DNA from 2 places in the Acidovorax sp. GW821-FHT10A04 genome. Region 2 is predicted to be linked to the other one. Evidence: predicted binding sites of a transcription regulator. Region 2 holds the regulator's gene; the other holds the start of a gene.
The links. The regulator HrcA, encoded in region 2, represses chaperone genes, less so after heat shock. The targets are predictions, from matches to a motif close to TTAGCACTCNNNNNNNNNGAGTGCTAA.
Positions count from the first base shown of each region.

Region 1: the regulator HrcA is predicted to act here: its motif matches at 6,098-6,124, upstream of AC07PF_RS01850 (co-chaperone GroES).

Region 1 is NZ_JBWKNZ010000001.1:398,580-406,526, reverse strand. It holds gene edd (phosphogluconate dehydratase) at 1-895, shown strand, start outside; gene eda (bifunctional 4-hydroxy-2-oxoglutarate aldolase/2-dehydro-3-deoxy-phosphogluconate aldolase) at 886-1,542, shown strand; gene AC07PF_RS01860 (TonB-dependent siderophore receptor) at 1,741-3,858, shown strand; gene groL (chaperonin GroEL) at 3,960-5,612, opposite strand; gene AC07PF_RS01850 (co-chaperone GroES) at 5,722-6,012, opposite strand.
Region 2 is NZ_JBWKNZ010000001.1:65,399-73,345, forward strand. It holds gene AC07PF_RS00335 (hypothetical protein) at 1-929, opposite strand, end outside; tRNA gene AC07PF_RS00340 (tRNA-Ile) at 1,381-1,457, opposite strand; gene hrcA (heat-inducible transcriptional repressor HrcA) at 1,509-2,507, opposite strand; gene AC07PF_RS00350 (hypothetical protein) at 2,705-3,307, shown strand; gene AC07PF_RS00355 (NAD kinase) at 3,351-4,256, shown strand; gene recN (DNA repair protein RecN) at 4,259-5,968, shown strand; gene rapZ (RNase adapter RapZ) at 5,958-6,836, shown strand; gene mutY (A/G-specific adenine glycosylase) at 6,847-7,917, opposite strand; gene AC07PF_RS00375 (dynamin family protein) at 7,917-7,947, opposite strand, start outside.

The DNA of each region.
Region 1 (7,947 bases), 330 kb from region 2:
CGCGCTGTTGGCCACGGGCGGCTCCACCAACCACCTGATCCACTGGGTGGCGATCGCGCGCAGCGCCGGCATCCTGATCGACTGGACCGATTTCGACGATTTGTCGTCCGTGGTGCCGCTGCTGGCCCGTGTCTACCCCAATGGAGACGCCGATGTGAACCAGTTCCAGGCCGCGGGCGGCCCGCCCTGGATCCTGCGCGAACTGCTGGCCAACGGCCTCATGCACCCCGACGTGCTGAGCGTGAACGAGGGCGGCATCGCCGCCGGTGGCCAGCCCGCGCCCGCCACCTCGGGCGACGAGGCCGTGCTGCGCCCCGTGGCCCAACCGTTCTCGCCGACAGGTGGCCTGCGCCTGCTGCAGGGGCGCCTGGGCCGTGCCGTGATCAAGGTTTCGGCCGTACCGGAGGACCGCCACATCATCGAGGCGCCGGCGCGCGTGTTCGACTCGCAGGAGGAACTGCTCGCGGCCTTCAGCGCGGGCGAGGTGCAGCAGAACATGGTCGCCGTGGTGCGCTTCCAGGGCCCGCGTGCCAATGGCATGCCCGAGCTGCACAAGCTCACGCCGCCCCTGGCCGTGCTGCAGAACCAGGGCTTCAAGGTGGCGTTGGTGACCGACGGCCGCATGAGCGGCGCCTCGGGCAAGGTGCCGGCTGCCATCCACGTGACGCCCGAGGCGCTGGGCGGTGGGCCGCTGGCCAAGGTGCGCAACGGCGACATGGTGCGTGTGGACGCCGTGGCCGGTACGCTCGACGTGCTGGTGGACGAGGCCGAATGGTCCGCACGCACCCCCGACGAATGCAAGGCGCCCGCAGCCACTGGCTTCGGGCGCGAACTGTTTGCCAACTTTCGCCGCCATGCAGGCGGCGCTGAACAAGGAGCCTGTACATGGCTGTGAATGCCTCCACCCCTGCCCTGAACCCGCTGGATATCGCCAGCTACGGCCCGGTGATTCCGGTCATCGTGATCGATCGTGTCGAAGACGCGATTCCCCTGGCCGAGGCCTTGCTCGCCGGCGGCGTGAAGGTGCTCGAAGTCACGCTGCGTACGCCTGCAGGCCTGCCCGCCATCGAGGCCATCGCGCGCCAACTGCCCGAGGCCGTGGTCGGCGTGGGCACCGTGCTCAATGCCGAGGATGCGCGCCGCGCGAGCGAGGCCGGTGCCCGCTTCGCCGTGAGCCCGGGCTACACCTCGGCGGTGGGCTCGGCCTGCAAGGGGCTGAACCTGCCCCTGCTGCCCGGCGTGGCCACCTCCAGCGAGATCATGCAGGCGCTGGCCGATGGTTTCCAGTTCCTCAAGCTGTTCCCGGCCGAGGCCGTGGGCGGCATCCCGTTGCTCAAGTCCTGGGCCAGCCCGTTTGGCCAGGTGAGCTTCTGCCCCACGGGCGGCATCACCAATGCCACGGCGCCCAACTACCTGGCGCTGCCCAATGTGCGCTGCGTGGGCGGTTCGTGGCTCACGCCCGGCGATGCAGTGCGCTCGGGTGATTGGGCGCGCATCACGCAGCTGGCGCAGGCCACGCAGTCGCTGCGGCCGGCCAGCTGAGCGCAGCTTCTCCCGGTGGGCCGCTGACCCATTCCTCTCACACGCGGCTGAAAAAAGGCCCGCAGGCGAATCGCCTGCGGGCCTTTTGCATGGGATGGAGCCCGCCGGACGCTTGTTGTCCCAGAGCGACACCCGGTGGCTGTGGTCCAATTTTGGTTTTTAAAATGGGAATCATTCTTAACTCCATTTGAGACCATCATGAAGATCCACCACCGGCAGACGGCAGACGGCAGACGGCAGACGGCAGTCTGCATGGGCATCGCGCTCGCGTTTGGCCTGCTTCCATCGTGGGCTGTTGCGCAGCAAGGAACGGCACCCACCCTGGGCGAGGTGCGGGTGGATGCAAACGCGGAGAAGGAGTCGGCCACGGCCCCGGTGGTGGGCTACCGCGCACGCCATGCTGCCACGGCCACCAAGACGGACACGCCCTTGTCCGAGACACCGCAGTCCGTCACCGTGGTCACGCGCGACCAACTGGTGGACCAGGGCGCCTCCAACCTGCAGGATGCGCTGCTCTACGCAGCCGGCGTGCGCAGCGATGCCTACGGCCTGGACAGCCGCTCCGACGGCATGCGTGTGCGCGGCAGCTACCCGGACGTCTACCTCGACGGCCTGCGCCAGAATTACAACTGGTACACCAGCGTCACCCGCTCCGACGCCTACACGCTGGAGCGCATCGAGGTGCTGCGCGGTCCTTCGGGCATGCTGTTCGGTGCGGGCACGGTGGCCGGCGTGATCAACATGGGCAGCAAGCGCCCCTTGCAGGAGGCGCAGCGCGAGGTCGGTGTGCAGCTGGGCAGCTGGAACCGCCGCCAGGTGCAGGCCGACCTGACCGGCCCGCTGACCAAGGACGGCGAGTGGTCCTACCGCCTGGTGGCACTGGCGCGCACGGCCGACACCCAGGTGGACCATGTGCCCGACGACCGCCGCCTGATTGCCCCTTCGCTGGCCTGGCGTCCCAATGCCGCCACCTCGCTGGTGCTGCAGGCGCACTGGCAGCAGGACCGCACGGGCAGCACCTCGCAGTTCTTCCCCTGGTCGGGCACGCTGCTGCCCAACCCGAACGGCCAGCTGCCGCTGTCGCGCTTCATCGGCGAGCCCGGTGACCACTACGACAGCGACCGCGAATCGGTCGGCTGGCTGTTCGAGCACCGCTTCAACGACGCCTGGACCGTGCGCCAGAACCTGCGTCTGGCGCGCAACGAGAACCGCGGCGTGTACCACTGGGGCGATTTCTACACGGCGCTGGGTGGCTTCGGGTCCGACCCGGTCAACCAGCGCGTGCTGGGCCGCTTCTACGATGACTCCCTCACCCGCACGCGCATGGCCGCGGTGGACACCCACCTGCAGGGCAACCTGGCCACGGGCGCGCTGCGCCACCAGCTGCTGCTGGGCGTGGACTGGAACCGCCAGACCGAAGACAAGGCGACCGCCAGCGCGTTCAGCACCATCGACGCCTATGCGCCGGTGTACGGCAACCTGGTGACGGCACCGCTTGAGGCCAGCCCGCGCAATGTGCAGCGCCAGGGTGGTATCTACCTGCAGGACCAGATGAAGTGGGGCCACTGGATCGTCGTGGCCGGCCTGCGCCATGACCGCGCGGTGAACAGCCTGGCCGGATCGGCCGACGACCGCACCAGCGACACCACCAAGCGCCTGGGCGTGATGTACCAGCTGCCAGGTGGCTGGACGCCTTACATCAGCTACGCCGAGTCGTTCAGCCCCGTGAGCGGCACCAACAAGCAGGGCCAGCGCTTCAAGCCGCTGGAGGGCGAGCAGATCGAGCTGGGGGTGAAGTATGTGCCCGAGGGCAGCGGCACCCAGTTCACGGCAGCGGTCTACGACCTCAAGGAAAAGAACCAGAAGATCGCCGACCCGGTGAATGCTGGCAATACGCTGCAGGCCGGGCAGACCCGCAACAAGGGCCTGGAACTGGAGGTCAAGAGCCGCGTCGCCACGGCCTTCGATGTGATCGCCCACTACAACTACACCGACGTGGATGCGCAACTCGAAGGCCTGCCGCGCCACCAGGCCGCGGCCTGGGGCGTGTACCGCTTTGCGATCGGCGATGTACGGGGCTTCTCGGTCGGGGCGGGATACCGCTGGCTATCGTCCTTCCGCGATGGCGCCGGTCCCACCATCCCCTCGGCCGGGGTCGTGGATGCGCTGCTCGCGTACGACACGCCGCAGTGGCGCTATGCGCTCAACATCAGCAACCTGGCCGACAGGCAGTATGTGAGCACCTGCCTTGCGCGCGGCGACTGCTGGTGGGCCACGCGCCGCAACGTGGTGCTGAGCGCGACCTACAGATTCTGACGCGCCAACGAGAAAGCCCCGCAGGCCTTGCAGCCTGCGGGGCTTTTTCATGGTGGGCACAGGGGCCGCATGGCGGCCTGCTCCTGTGCCCGGCCAGGCAATTACATGCCCATGCCGCCCATGCCACCCATGCCGCCCATGTCGGGCATGCCGCCGCCGGCACCGGCCTCGTCCTTGGGTGCTTCGGCAACCATGGCTTCGGTCGTCAGCAGCAGCGATGCCACGGAGGCAGCGTTCTGCAGGGCCGTGCGGGTGACCTTCGTGGGGTCCAGAATGCCCAGCTCGAGCATGTCGCCGTACGTGTCGTTCGAAGCGTTGAAGCCGTAGTTGCCCTTGCCGGCCAACACAGCGTTCACCACCACCGAGGCTTCGCCGCCGGCGTTGTTCACGATTTCGCGCAGGGGCGCTTCGATGGCCTTCAGGACCAGCTTGATACCGGCTTCCTGGTCGGCGTTGTCGCCCTTGACCGAGTCACCCACGGCTTGCTTGGCACGCAGCAGGGCCACGCCACCACCGGCCACAACGCCTTCTTCCACAGCTGCGCGGGTTGCGTGCAGTGCGTCTTCCACGCGGGCCTTCTTTTCCTTCATTTCGACTTCGGTGGCAGCGCCGACCTTGATCACGGCCACACCGCCGGCCAGCTTGGCCACGCGTTCCTGCAGCTTTTCGCGGTCGTAGTCGGACGTGGCTTCCTCGATCTGCACGCGCACTTGCTTGACGCGGGCTTCGATGTCACCAGCAGCGCCGGCGCCGTCGATGATGATGGTGTTTTCCTTGCCCACTTCGATGCGCTTGGCCTGGCCCAGGTCGGCCAGGGTCACCTTCTCGAGGGTCAGGCCCACTTCTTCAGCAATGACCTTGCCGCCCGTCAGGATGGCGATGTCTTCCAGCATGGCCTTGCGGCGGTCGCCGAAGCCAGGAGCCTTGACGGCCACGACCTTCAGGATGCCGCGGATGGTGTTGACCACCAGCGTCGCCAGGGCTTCGCCTTCGACTTCTTCGGCAATGATCAGCAGCGGACGGCCAGCCTTGGCGACTTGCTCCAGCGTGGGCAGCAGGTCGCGGATGTTGCTGATCTTCTTGTCGAACAGCAGCACGAAGGGGTTGTCCAGAATCGCGGATTGCTTTTCGGGGTTGTTGATGAAGTAGGGCGACAGGTAGCCGCGGTCGAACTGCATGCCTTCCACGACGTCCAGTTCGGAGTCGAGGGACTTGCCGTCTTCCACGGTGATCACGCCTTCCTTGCCAACCTTGTCCATGGCGTCAGCGATCAGCTTGCCGATGGTTTCGTCGGAGTTGGCAGAGATCGAGCCGACCTGTGCGATTTCCTTGGAGGTGGTGGTGGGCTTGGAAGCCTTCTTCAGCTCGATCACCAGGGCCGTCACGGCCTTGTCGATACCGCGCTTCAGATCCATCGGGTTGATACCGGCGGCCACGTACTTGAAGCCTTCGCGCACGATGGCCTGGGCCAGCACGGTGGCGGTGGTGGTGCCGTCACCAGCGTTGTCGCTGGTCTTGGAGGCCACTTCCTTCACGAGCTGGGCGCCCATGTTCTGCAGCTTGTCCTTGAGTTCGATTTCCTTGGCCACGGACACACCGTCCTTGGTCACGGTGGGGGCGCCGAACGAGCGCTCCAGCACCACGTTGCGGCCCTTGGGGCCCAGGGTCACCTTGACCGCATTGGCCAGGATGTTCACGCCTTCAACCATGCGTGCGCGGGCTTCGCCGCCGAAAACTACGTCTTTTGCTGCCATTTGGAGCTCCTGAAAATTAACTGAATCAATTACGACTGTCTTGGGGAAAAGGAAAAAGCGCGGTGAGCAGGTGCCAGGCAACCATGCATGGCACGCGCTCGGCAGCTTTTTACTTTTCGACCACTGCGAACAGGTCGTCTTCCTTCATGACCAGCAGCTCGTCGCCCTTGATCTTGACGGTCTGGCCCGAGTACTTGCCGAACAGAACGCGGTCGCCGACCTTCACGTTCAGGGCGATCAGCTCGCCCTTGTCGTTCTTCTTGCCGGGGCCGACGGCCAGCACTTCACCTTGATCGGGCTTTTCAGCGGCGTTGTCGGGGATCACGATGCCGGAGGCGGTCGTGGTTTCGCTTTCGATACGCTTGACGATCACGCGATCGTGCAGGGGGCGAAGGTTCATTGCATTGCTCCTGGTTCAAAAATTACCGACGGTACGCAGCGCCTGGAAAAGCCAGTCACTGCCAAACTTCATCCAGCAAGGGGTGTTAGCACTCCGTTGCAGTGAGTGCTAATGATACGGGCATTTGTTGCCGTTTCAAGACATGGGGGTGATTGGAAGATGTCAAACACGCATCCTGCGGAACGCCACTGTAGTTTCGTCAACGCGCCACTTAACCTTCGTTTTTTAGATGGGGCTGGCAGTAGCCGTCGGGCGGCTGGGTGCGATGCTCTGTGAAGCCAAGCTTGCTTCGGATGCTGCGGATTTCATAGCACCTTCTTCCTGACTGTGGAAATACATGCACCGTCTGGGCGCTGCGCGCGAGTCACATCCCACACAACTTCAAAGCCCTCGGGTTGAGAGCTATTTGTAACTATTTGTGTTTTTGGCTTTGAGCTTGTGTTGGGGCGTGAAGTGGTCGTGAAAGACCGACTAGCAAGGCAACACGGAGCGATCCTGTTCGTAACATCTATGCCCCCGGCTGAAGCAGTGGGTTGATTCAACTCTTGACGAGACCGATGTGGAGCAGTTGTGCAACTTGGCCAAGAGCGTGATGGTGACTGAATCAGCGTACTGAAGGGCCCCTTTTGACTACAACAAATAGAGTCCGTCGGATGAAAACAAGGTCCGTCGGGCATTTCCTGCATTGTGGAAATTGCCAGGCCTGGCCGTCCTGTCGCATGAGGGCGGCAGGCCAACGGAGTTGCACTATTGCACTGAGGGCAGCAAGCAAGTGTGCTCGTCGGGCCAAGCACCCGTCGCGATAGCGGCCCAGATGGCGTCACTGACATCTCCCGAGACTTGAACCAGGTCTCGCGCTGCGTTTAGCACCATGAGCGACCTCAGCAGCTGGTCTTCCTCAGGTGGATTGCATAGGTGGTAGCTCCGTCCTGACTCCGTTTTTACTATTGCCCTGGGCAGGTCTATGGCTTGCAGCAAGGAGGTGACACGCAGTGACCCCGAATCAAGCTGGGCGGCAATGTGCAGGGTTCCATTGCCCCGCCGCAGGATGCGCCAGTGGTGCAGTTGGACCTCGGGCTGCGAAAGGACATCCGGCGCCGGACGCTCGTTGACAAGGTGAAACTCCATGATGAACCTCGTTGTTCGTCTAGAGACAAGCAGGATAGCAAAGCCACCGCCTGCACCCAAGTTGTCCCTTGAAAGCCTTGATTGGGCGACGTTGGTCGCACTTCAACAGGTAGGACCTGCAGCCCGCGCTCTGTCTTGCCTAGGAATTAAGCACTCCGTCAAGACCCGCGCCGGTGCAGGCTCTGCAGGACATACCACGGAGATATCCACAGCTTCATCCACGGCTTGAGTGGACATTCTTCTGTGGGAAGGCTGTTTGGCCGTCTATTCCCCGAAAGTCTCAGCATCGGAGCCTGAACGCAGCGCCTCGAGGCGTACTGGCCACTGCTTTTGCTGAAGATGGTGCAGGGGCTGGACCAAAGCAATGCACGAACACCTGTGCCTTGATTTCGTACTGCCCTTGAAGCCCCGACTCATCGGAGGTATGTTGCTCCCATTGCAAGGAGCGAACATGTCAATAGACCGTTCCATCTATAGCGGAATCCCCGCCGACTTCCCGATAGCCGCGATCCCTTCTGCTCTCTCTGGCGGGCATCCAACGATGAGCTTGATCGAAGAGGGTGGAAAGTTCTACGCCCCCGGTACCGCACCCTCCGAGGTCGCTACCGCCTTCGAGGTCTGCGAGGACTTGGTCGTGCAGATGGTCCCCTACTGCGAGCGCAAACTGGCTTCGTTTCAGGGGGACCAGGAGGCTACGCTGAGAGCGGCTTTTCGGAGCCTGCTCAGCAAGAAGTGGTGCACTGACTCGCAATCCGAATGGATTGTTCGTAGGGTCGCAGATCAACTCAATTGGCCGATGACCCAGTC
Region 2 (7,947 bases):
GCATTCGTGCCCAGGCTGGAGTAGGCCACGTTCTCGGGGAAGGGCAGCAACAGTTGGGCCCAGCCATCGACCTTGCGGAAGAACCAGACGTCCGTCGTGTAGAACAGGCCGTTGGCGGGAATGCGCGCGGCCACCCAGGTGCTGATCTGGGGATTGGCGGCGACCTCTGTGGCCGACTGCGTCATCGTGATGTCCAGCTTGAGGGACTGGCCGGCGGCGGAGGCCACCGTGGTGGTGACCGTCGTGCCCGCAACCGGCGGATTGGTGGTGCCGCCACCGCCGCCAGGGCTTGCCGCGTCCACGGGGTCCGGGAAGGGGCTGGTGGTCCAGGTGATGGCGTTGTAGCCGGCCGCGTACTTGGGCATGTCCACGTCGATGGCGCCCTGGTAGTCGAAGAGCGCGGCGCCGCTCAGCTGGCGCACATAGAGCCACTTGCCCTGGTTGGTGCTGCTGCGGTTGGCATCGAGCTGGCCGCCCACGAAGCGCAGGGTGCCGCCACCATCGTGCACGACGAAGTGGTCGACATCTTCATTGACCAGGCGCGCAAACGAGGTGTCGATGCGCTCGCCGGTCTGGGCTGCCTGGTACTCGCTGCCACTCAGGGCGGCGACACGGGTCGGCTCCTTGCCATAGCGCAGCACGAAGGCCGACTGGGTGCCCTGGGCCGCGTAGCCGGAGAACAGGAACGAGCGCGCACCGGCAGGAATGAAGACCTTGAATTCCTGGCTCTGCATCTGGAAGCCGGTGAATTCGGGCAGCGAGAGGGAACCGCCGCCAGGGAAGGCGCAGCCGCCGGTGCCGAAGCCGATCGCGCAGCCCGTCACGCCAGTGGGCGCGTACTGCGCCTTGAAGCCGACCTTGGTGTCAAAGGTGTAGTTGAAGGTGCCGGGCGCTGGCGGCAGGGCAATCTTGTGTGCAGACTGGTGCATCGAAACGAAGTTCGCAGCCTGCGCAAAGGTGGTCAGTGCCGACAAAAATAAAACAATGAGATACCGCATCGAGGACTCCAAAAATAAAAATGACCAGGCACGCGCGCGGCGGCCCCCTTCACCATGGGCCGCCAATTTCAGAGCAGAAAACCGCGAATGCCAGGACCGTTTGGCCTATCGTTCTGACATGTCACCACGCCAACGCGCCGCCAGGCCCGCCCCACTGCAGGCCCGCAAACGTGACATAACGTGTCTTTGCATCGTAACGGTAACGTTGCATTGATGCAGTGATTCGGCGCACAAGTTACATGCGGATGCCCTGAGGGGCCCTCCCCGGCCGGGAGAGGGTGCATGGGCGACGGGGGCCGCTTGTGGGAGAAAATTGACGCGGCATCACCCGCCATGCGGGCAAGAAGCTGCAACTTTGATAGCAACTATGCCAAGAGGGATATGGTAGGGCGTGAGGGACTTGAACCCGCGACCAAAGGATTATGAGTCCTCTGCTCTAACCAACTGAGCTAACGCCCCGTGTACCTGACCGAAGATGGGGCACGCGGTATTGTAGGGGCAAGCCGGTGTTCAACGGCGGTGGCTGAGCGCGTTGGACACCAGCTTGGAAGTGATGTCCACGATCTGGATCATGCGGTCGTAGGGCATGCGCGTGGGGCCTATCACGCCTAGCGTGCCCACCACCTTGCCATCCACCTCGTAGGGAGAGCTCACGATGGAGAGTTCCTCGAACGGAACGACCTGGCTTTCGCCGCCTATGTAGATGCGCACGCCCTCGGCCTGGCTGGAGAAATCCATGAGGCGCAGGATCTGCGTCTTCTGCTCGAAAAGGTCGAAGGCGCGACGCAGGTTGCCCATGTCGCTGGAGAAATCACTCACCGACAGCAGGTTGCGCTCACCCGAGATGACCACCTCGTCCTGCGCCTCGCCCTCCGAGCCGACGTTGACGGCGGCCTGCATGAGCGTGCCGATCTCGCCGCGCAGCGCATCCACCTCGGACTTGAGGCGCTCGCGCACCTGCTCCATGGCCAGGCCGGCGTAGTTGGCGTTGAGGAAATTGGCGGCCTCGATCAGCTGCGACTGCGAGTGGTCGATGTCGGTGAAGATCACGCGGTTCTGCACGTCGCCCTCGGGCGAGACGATGATCACCAGGAAACGCCGCTCCGAAAGCCGCAAAAATTCGATGTGCCGGAACACCGAGGTGCGCCGTGGTGCCATCACCACACCCACGAACTGCGACAGGTTGGACAGCAGGTTGGCGGCGTTGGCGATCACCTTCTGCGGCTGCTCGGGCGCCAGCGGGGGTGAAATCAAAGGGTCACGCTGCACCGTCAACATGGTGTCCACGAACAACCGGTAGCCCTTGGCTGTGGGAATGCGCCCTGCCGAGGTGTGCGGGCTGGCGATCAGGCCCAGCTCTTCGAGGTCGGCCATCACGTTGCGGATGGTCGCTGGCGACAGGTCCATGCCGGAGGCGCGCGATAGCGTGCGCGAGCCGACGGGCTGGCCGTCGGCTATGTAGCGCTCCACGAGCGCTTTGAGCAGCAACTTGGCACGGTCATCGAGCATGGATTGATTTTAATGAGGGAAGTGGGCGTTTCACTGCCAGGATTCGTCTATCGTTGCGCAGAGAAGCCTGCATCGAATGCACTAGCATTGCCGCTGTACTGGCCGGCGATGGCCCATCATGCGCGCCAGGCCAACCGACAACAATAAGCAAGGACAGTACCGTGAAGAGTTTCCGACGCAGAGGGCCGATGATATGCATGCTGGCCATGGCATGCACCGCAGGGATGGCCCAAGAGGTGGTACTGCCGCCCGATGCGCAGGTGCAAGGCATATCCCAGTCGAAGTGGTCGGAGCGTTGGTGGCAGTGGGCGGGTTCGTTCGATGTGGCGAGAAGCCCCGTATCCGATCAGACAGGAGAACTGTGCAACCTGAAGCAGCAAGGCTCCGTTTGGTTTCTGGCTGGCACCTATGGCACACGCAGGACGGTGCGAACATGCAAGATCCCCAGAGACACCCACCTGTTCTTCCCGCTGATCAACTATGTGGTCATGCAGCATCACGACACGCCAGGTGCCTGCATGTCGGCCATGCTGTCCGCTGCCGGAATCACCAATGGCGCCACCGGCCTGCTGCTGGATTTGAACGGCCAGCGCGCAGACGAACTCGTTGCACACCGCCAGGCCACCGGATGCTTCGATGTGGGGATTCTCGCCACGCCGCGCGCACGAATCTATCCATCTGCCGCCAATGGCTACTATGTGATGCTAAAACCTCTTGCGCCGGGCAGGCACCAGCTCAATTTCGGAGGCTGGCTGCCCAGCATGCAGCAAGCCGTGACCTACACCCTGATCGTCGAGTAAGCCGCGCGGTCAGACCGTATTCCAACAATGATGTAATTTCGCGATGCCCTCCAATTTCCGCCATGTAGCGCTCATCGGCAAGTACCAGCAGGCATCGGCTGCAGGCGCCTCCTCCATGACCGAGGGCTCGCGCCAGGCCCTGCAGGACATCGCCCAGTTCCTGCAAGGCCAGGGCTGCACCGTGGCCCTGGAAGCCGAGACCGCCGCCAACACCGGCCTGTCCGGCTATCCTGCGATGGACGTTGACACCATCGGTACCCAGTGCGACCTGGGCCTGGTGGTGGGGGGCGACGGCACCATGCTGGGCATAGGCCGGCAGCTGGCGCGCCACAAGACACCGCTGATCGGCATCAACCAGGGGCGGCTGGGCTTCATCACCGACATCCCCTTCGGCACCTACCAGACCACCCTGCCCCCGATGCTGCAGGGTGAGTACGAGGAGGACCTGCGCCCACTGATGCATGCCCGCGTGGTGCGCGACGGGCAGGTGGTCTTCGAGGCGCTGGCGATGAACGACGTGGTCGTGAACCGGGGCGCCACCTCGGGCATGGTGGAGTTGCGCGTGGAGGTGGGCGGCCGCTTCGTGGCCAACCAGCGGGCCGACGGCCTGATCATCGCCTCGCCCACGGGCTCCACGGCCTATGCGCTGTCGGCCGGCGGCCCGATGCTGCACCCCTCGATTCCCGGCTGGGTGCTGGTGCCGATCGCGCCGCACACCCTGTCCAACCGGCCCATCGTGCTGTCGGACGCCACCGAGATCGCCGTGGAAGTGGTCAGCGGCCGCGACGTGAGCGCCAATTTCGACATGCAGTCGCTGGCCTCGCTGCTGCACGGCGACCGCATCCTGGTGCAGCGCTCCGAGCACTGCGTGCGCTTTCTGCACCCGCTGGGCTGGAACTACTTCGCCACCCTGCGCAAGAAGCTGCGCTGGAACGAAGGGGGCTCCTGACCATGGCCCTGAGGCGCATCACGCTGCGTGATTTCGTCATCGTTGAGGCGCTGGAGCTGGACCTGCAAAGCGGCTTCACCGTGCTCACCGGCGAGACCGGTGCCGGCAAATCCATCCTCATCGACGCCGTGCAACTGGTGCTCGGCGCCCGCGCCGATGCCGCCCTGGTGCGCGAGGGCTGCGCGCGCACCGATGTCTGCGCCGAGTTCGATACCCCACCCGCCGCCAGGCCTTGGCTCGAAGAGGCCGGGTTGGAGGGTGAGGAGCTGCTGCTGTTGCGCCGCACGGTGGACACCCAGGGCAAGAGCCGCGGCTGGATCAACGGCACGCCCGCCACGGCCACGCAGTTGCGCGCGCTCGGCGAGTTGCTGCTCGACATCCATGGCCAGCATGCCTGGCAGAGCCTGACCCGGCCCGAATCGGTGCGCGGCCTGCTCGATGCCTACGCGGGTACCAGCGACCGCCCCACGGTCGAGCGCTGGCACCAGTGGCGCCAGGACCAGAAGGCATTGGCCCAGGCCCGCGCCGCGCAGTCCACCCTGCAGCGGGAGCGCGAGCGCCTGCAGTGGCAGATCGCCGAGGTGGACAAGCTGGCCCCGGGCGATGACGAATGGCCCGAGCTCGACGCGCAGCACAGGCGCCTGTCCAACGCCTCGGCGCTGATGGACGCGGCCAACGCCGCCATTGCCGTCTTGTCCGGCGGGGACGGAGATGGGGGCGGCGCGCTGGACGGCCTCTCGCGCGCGCAGGACCTGCTGCAGGGCCATGAGCACCTGGAGGCCGAATTCGCCAGCGCCGCCGACATCCTCAACTCCGCGGTGGCGCAGGCCGGCGATGTCGTGCATTCGCTGCACGCCTACTTGCGCCACAACGACCTGGACCCCGAGCGCCTGGCCGCCGTGGATGCGCGCCTGTCGCTGTGGATGACGCTGGCGCGGCGCTACAAGCGCAGCCCGGTGGAACTGCCCGCCCTGCTGCACGGCTGGAAGGCCGAGCTGCAGCAGCTCGATGCGGCGGCCGACCTGATGGCCCTGGAAAAGGCCGAGGCCGCCAGCGCCCGGGCCTACCAGGCGGCAGCGCGCGCCCTGTCGCTGGCGCGCGCCAAGGGCGCGCCCCGGCTGTCCACCGCCATCACCCAGGCCATGCAGGGCCTGGGCATGGCCGGCGGCCAGTTCGAGGTGGCCCTGGGCAAGCTGGCCGAGCCCGCCGCCCACGGTACGGACGATGTGGCCTTCCTCGTGGCGGGCCACCCGGGCACAAGCCCGCGGCCCATCGGCAAGGTGGCCTCGGGCGGCGAGCTGTCGCGCATTTCGCTGGCCATCGCGGTCACCACCAGCGCCCTGGGTGAAGCCCCCACGCTGATCTTCGACGAGGTGGACTCGGGCGTGGGCGGGGCCGTGGCCGACACCGTGGGCCGGCTAATGCAGCAACTGGGGCGCGACCGCCAGGTGCTCACCGTCACCCACCTGCCCAAGGTGGCCGCGCGCGCCGACCACCATCTGGTGGTGTCCAAGCGCAGCGGCGCCAAGGGCACGGCCAGCCAGGTGGTGGCCGTGCAGGGCGATGGCCGCATATCCGAAATGGCACGCATGCTGGGCGGCGACGACTCCAGCAAGGCGACCGTGGCGCACGCGCGCGAGATGCTCGCCATCGCACCGCCCGCTGCCCCCGTGCGCCGCCCCAAGAGGAGGAAACAGACCGATGGCGCTTGAGATCGTGCTGATCACCGGCATGTCCGGCTCGGGCAAGTCGGTGGCCCTGCATGCCCTGGAGGATGCGGGCTACTACTGCGTGGACAACCTGCCCCCCGAGCTGCTGCCGGCCTTCGTGTCACTGGAGCACCGGCACCACGGCAACCGCGTGGCCATCGCCATGGACGTGCGGAGCGCCACCTCGCTGCCGCTGGTGCCGCTGGAGCTCGACCGGCTGCGCAAGCAGGGCGTGGTCGTGCACTCGCTGTTCCTGGACGCGACCATCGACACCCTGGTGCGGCGCTTTTCCGAAACGCGCCGGCGCCATCCGCTGTCGCACGACGAGCTGACCCCGGACGCGCTCAAGCAGGGCCGCCGTGCGCTGGTGCAGATCATCGAGCTCGAGCGCGAACTGCTGGCCGACCTGCGCGAGGAGGCGCACGTCATCGACACCAGTGCGATCCGTGCCTCGCAATTGCAAAGTTACGTAAAGACCTTGATGGCGACGGCGCCGGGTCAGCTCACCCTGGTGTTCCAGTCGTTCGCCTTCAAGCGGGGGCTGCCCGTGGACTCGGACTACGTGTTCGACGTGCGCATGCTGCCCAACCCGCACTACGAGCCGGAACTGCGTGAAAAAACCGGGCTGGATGCCCCGGTGGCCGATTTTCTGCGCGCCCAACCCGATGTGGCGCTGATGCAAAGCCATATCGAGGGCTTCCTGGCCCATTGGCTGGAAATGCTGGACCGCAACCACCGCAGCTACGTGACGGTGGCCATCGGCTGCACGGGGGGCCAGCACCGCTCGGTCTATCTGGTGGAGCGGCTGGCAGAAGCCTTCGGCCGGCGCTGGGCCACGCTGCGGCGCCACCGCGAGCTGGACGGGCGCTGACCCGGCTGTCTTACAACAGGCCGCCGAAGAGGCTTGCCAACAGCTTGCGGATGGGCGCGGGCAGGCCCATGGCCTCCCACTCGCTGACGCCGTACCAGCCGCCCTGGCCGGTCGCATCACGCGCCACCGGCACGCCGAGCACCACGGGGTGCAGGTGCAGGTCGCGGTGGGTCAGCACATGCAGGAAGGCCCCCAGTGCCTCGGTCTGCCCCGGCACCACCGGCGTGGGCAGGTGAGCCAGGTGGTCGTGCAGGTGCGCCTCGTCGGCGAACACCGGCAGGCAGAACAGCCCGGCCCAGATGCCCGAGTCGGGCCGGCGCTCCAGCCACACGCGGCCCTTTGCATCCCGCATCACCAGCAGCCACCAGGATTCGGCCCGGCGCTTGAGCTTGCGCGTGCGCACCGGGTAGCGCTCGGCATCACCGGCCTGGCCGGCCACGCAGATGTCCACCAGCGGACAGGGTGGGCAATCGGGCGCGCGCGGGCTGCACAGCGAGGCGCCCAGGTCCATCAGGCCCTGGGTGTAGCGCGGCATGGCGTTGGCCAGGTCCTCCACCGGCAGCAGCGCCTCGGCCTGGTCCCAGAGCAGTCGCTCGTTCTTCGCCACGGCCAGGTCGGCATCGAAGCCCAGCACCCGCGTGAGCACGCGGCGCACATTGGCATCGAGGATGGGCGTGCGCTCGGCAAAGCAGAAGGAGGCGATGGCCCCGGCCGTGGACCGGCCGATGCCCGGCAGGGTGGCCAGCACCTCGGCCGTGCGCGGAAAGGCGCCGCCATGCAGGGCCACCACGGCCTGGGCGCAGGCATGCAGGTTGCGCGCCCGGCTGTAATAGCCCAGGCCGCTCCACAGGCCCATGACCTCGTCTTGCGGCGCGCGGGCCAGGGCCTGCACATCGGGGAATTTTTCGAGGAAGCGGGCGTAGTAGCCCAGCACCGTGCTCACCTGCGTCTGCTGCAGCATGATCTCGGACAGCCAGACCCGGTACGGGTCGCGCGTGTTCTGCCAGGGCAGGTGGTTGCGCCCGGCCGTCGCCTGCCAGCGCACCACGCGCTGGGCCACCCCGCCCGCCCGCGCGTCCATCAAAGCGGCAAGGCCACGTCCACGGAGGAC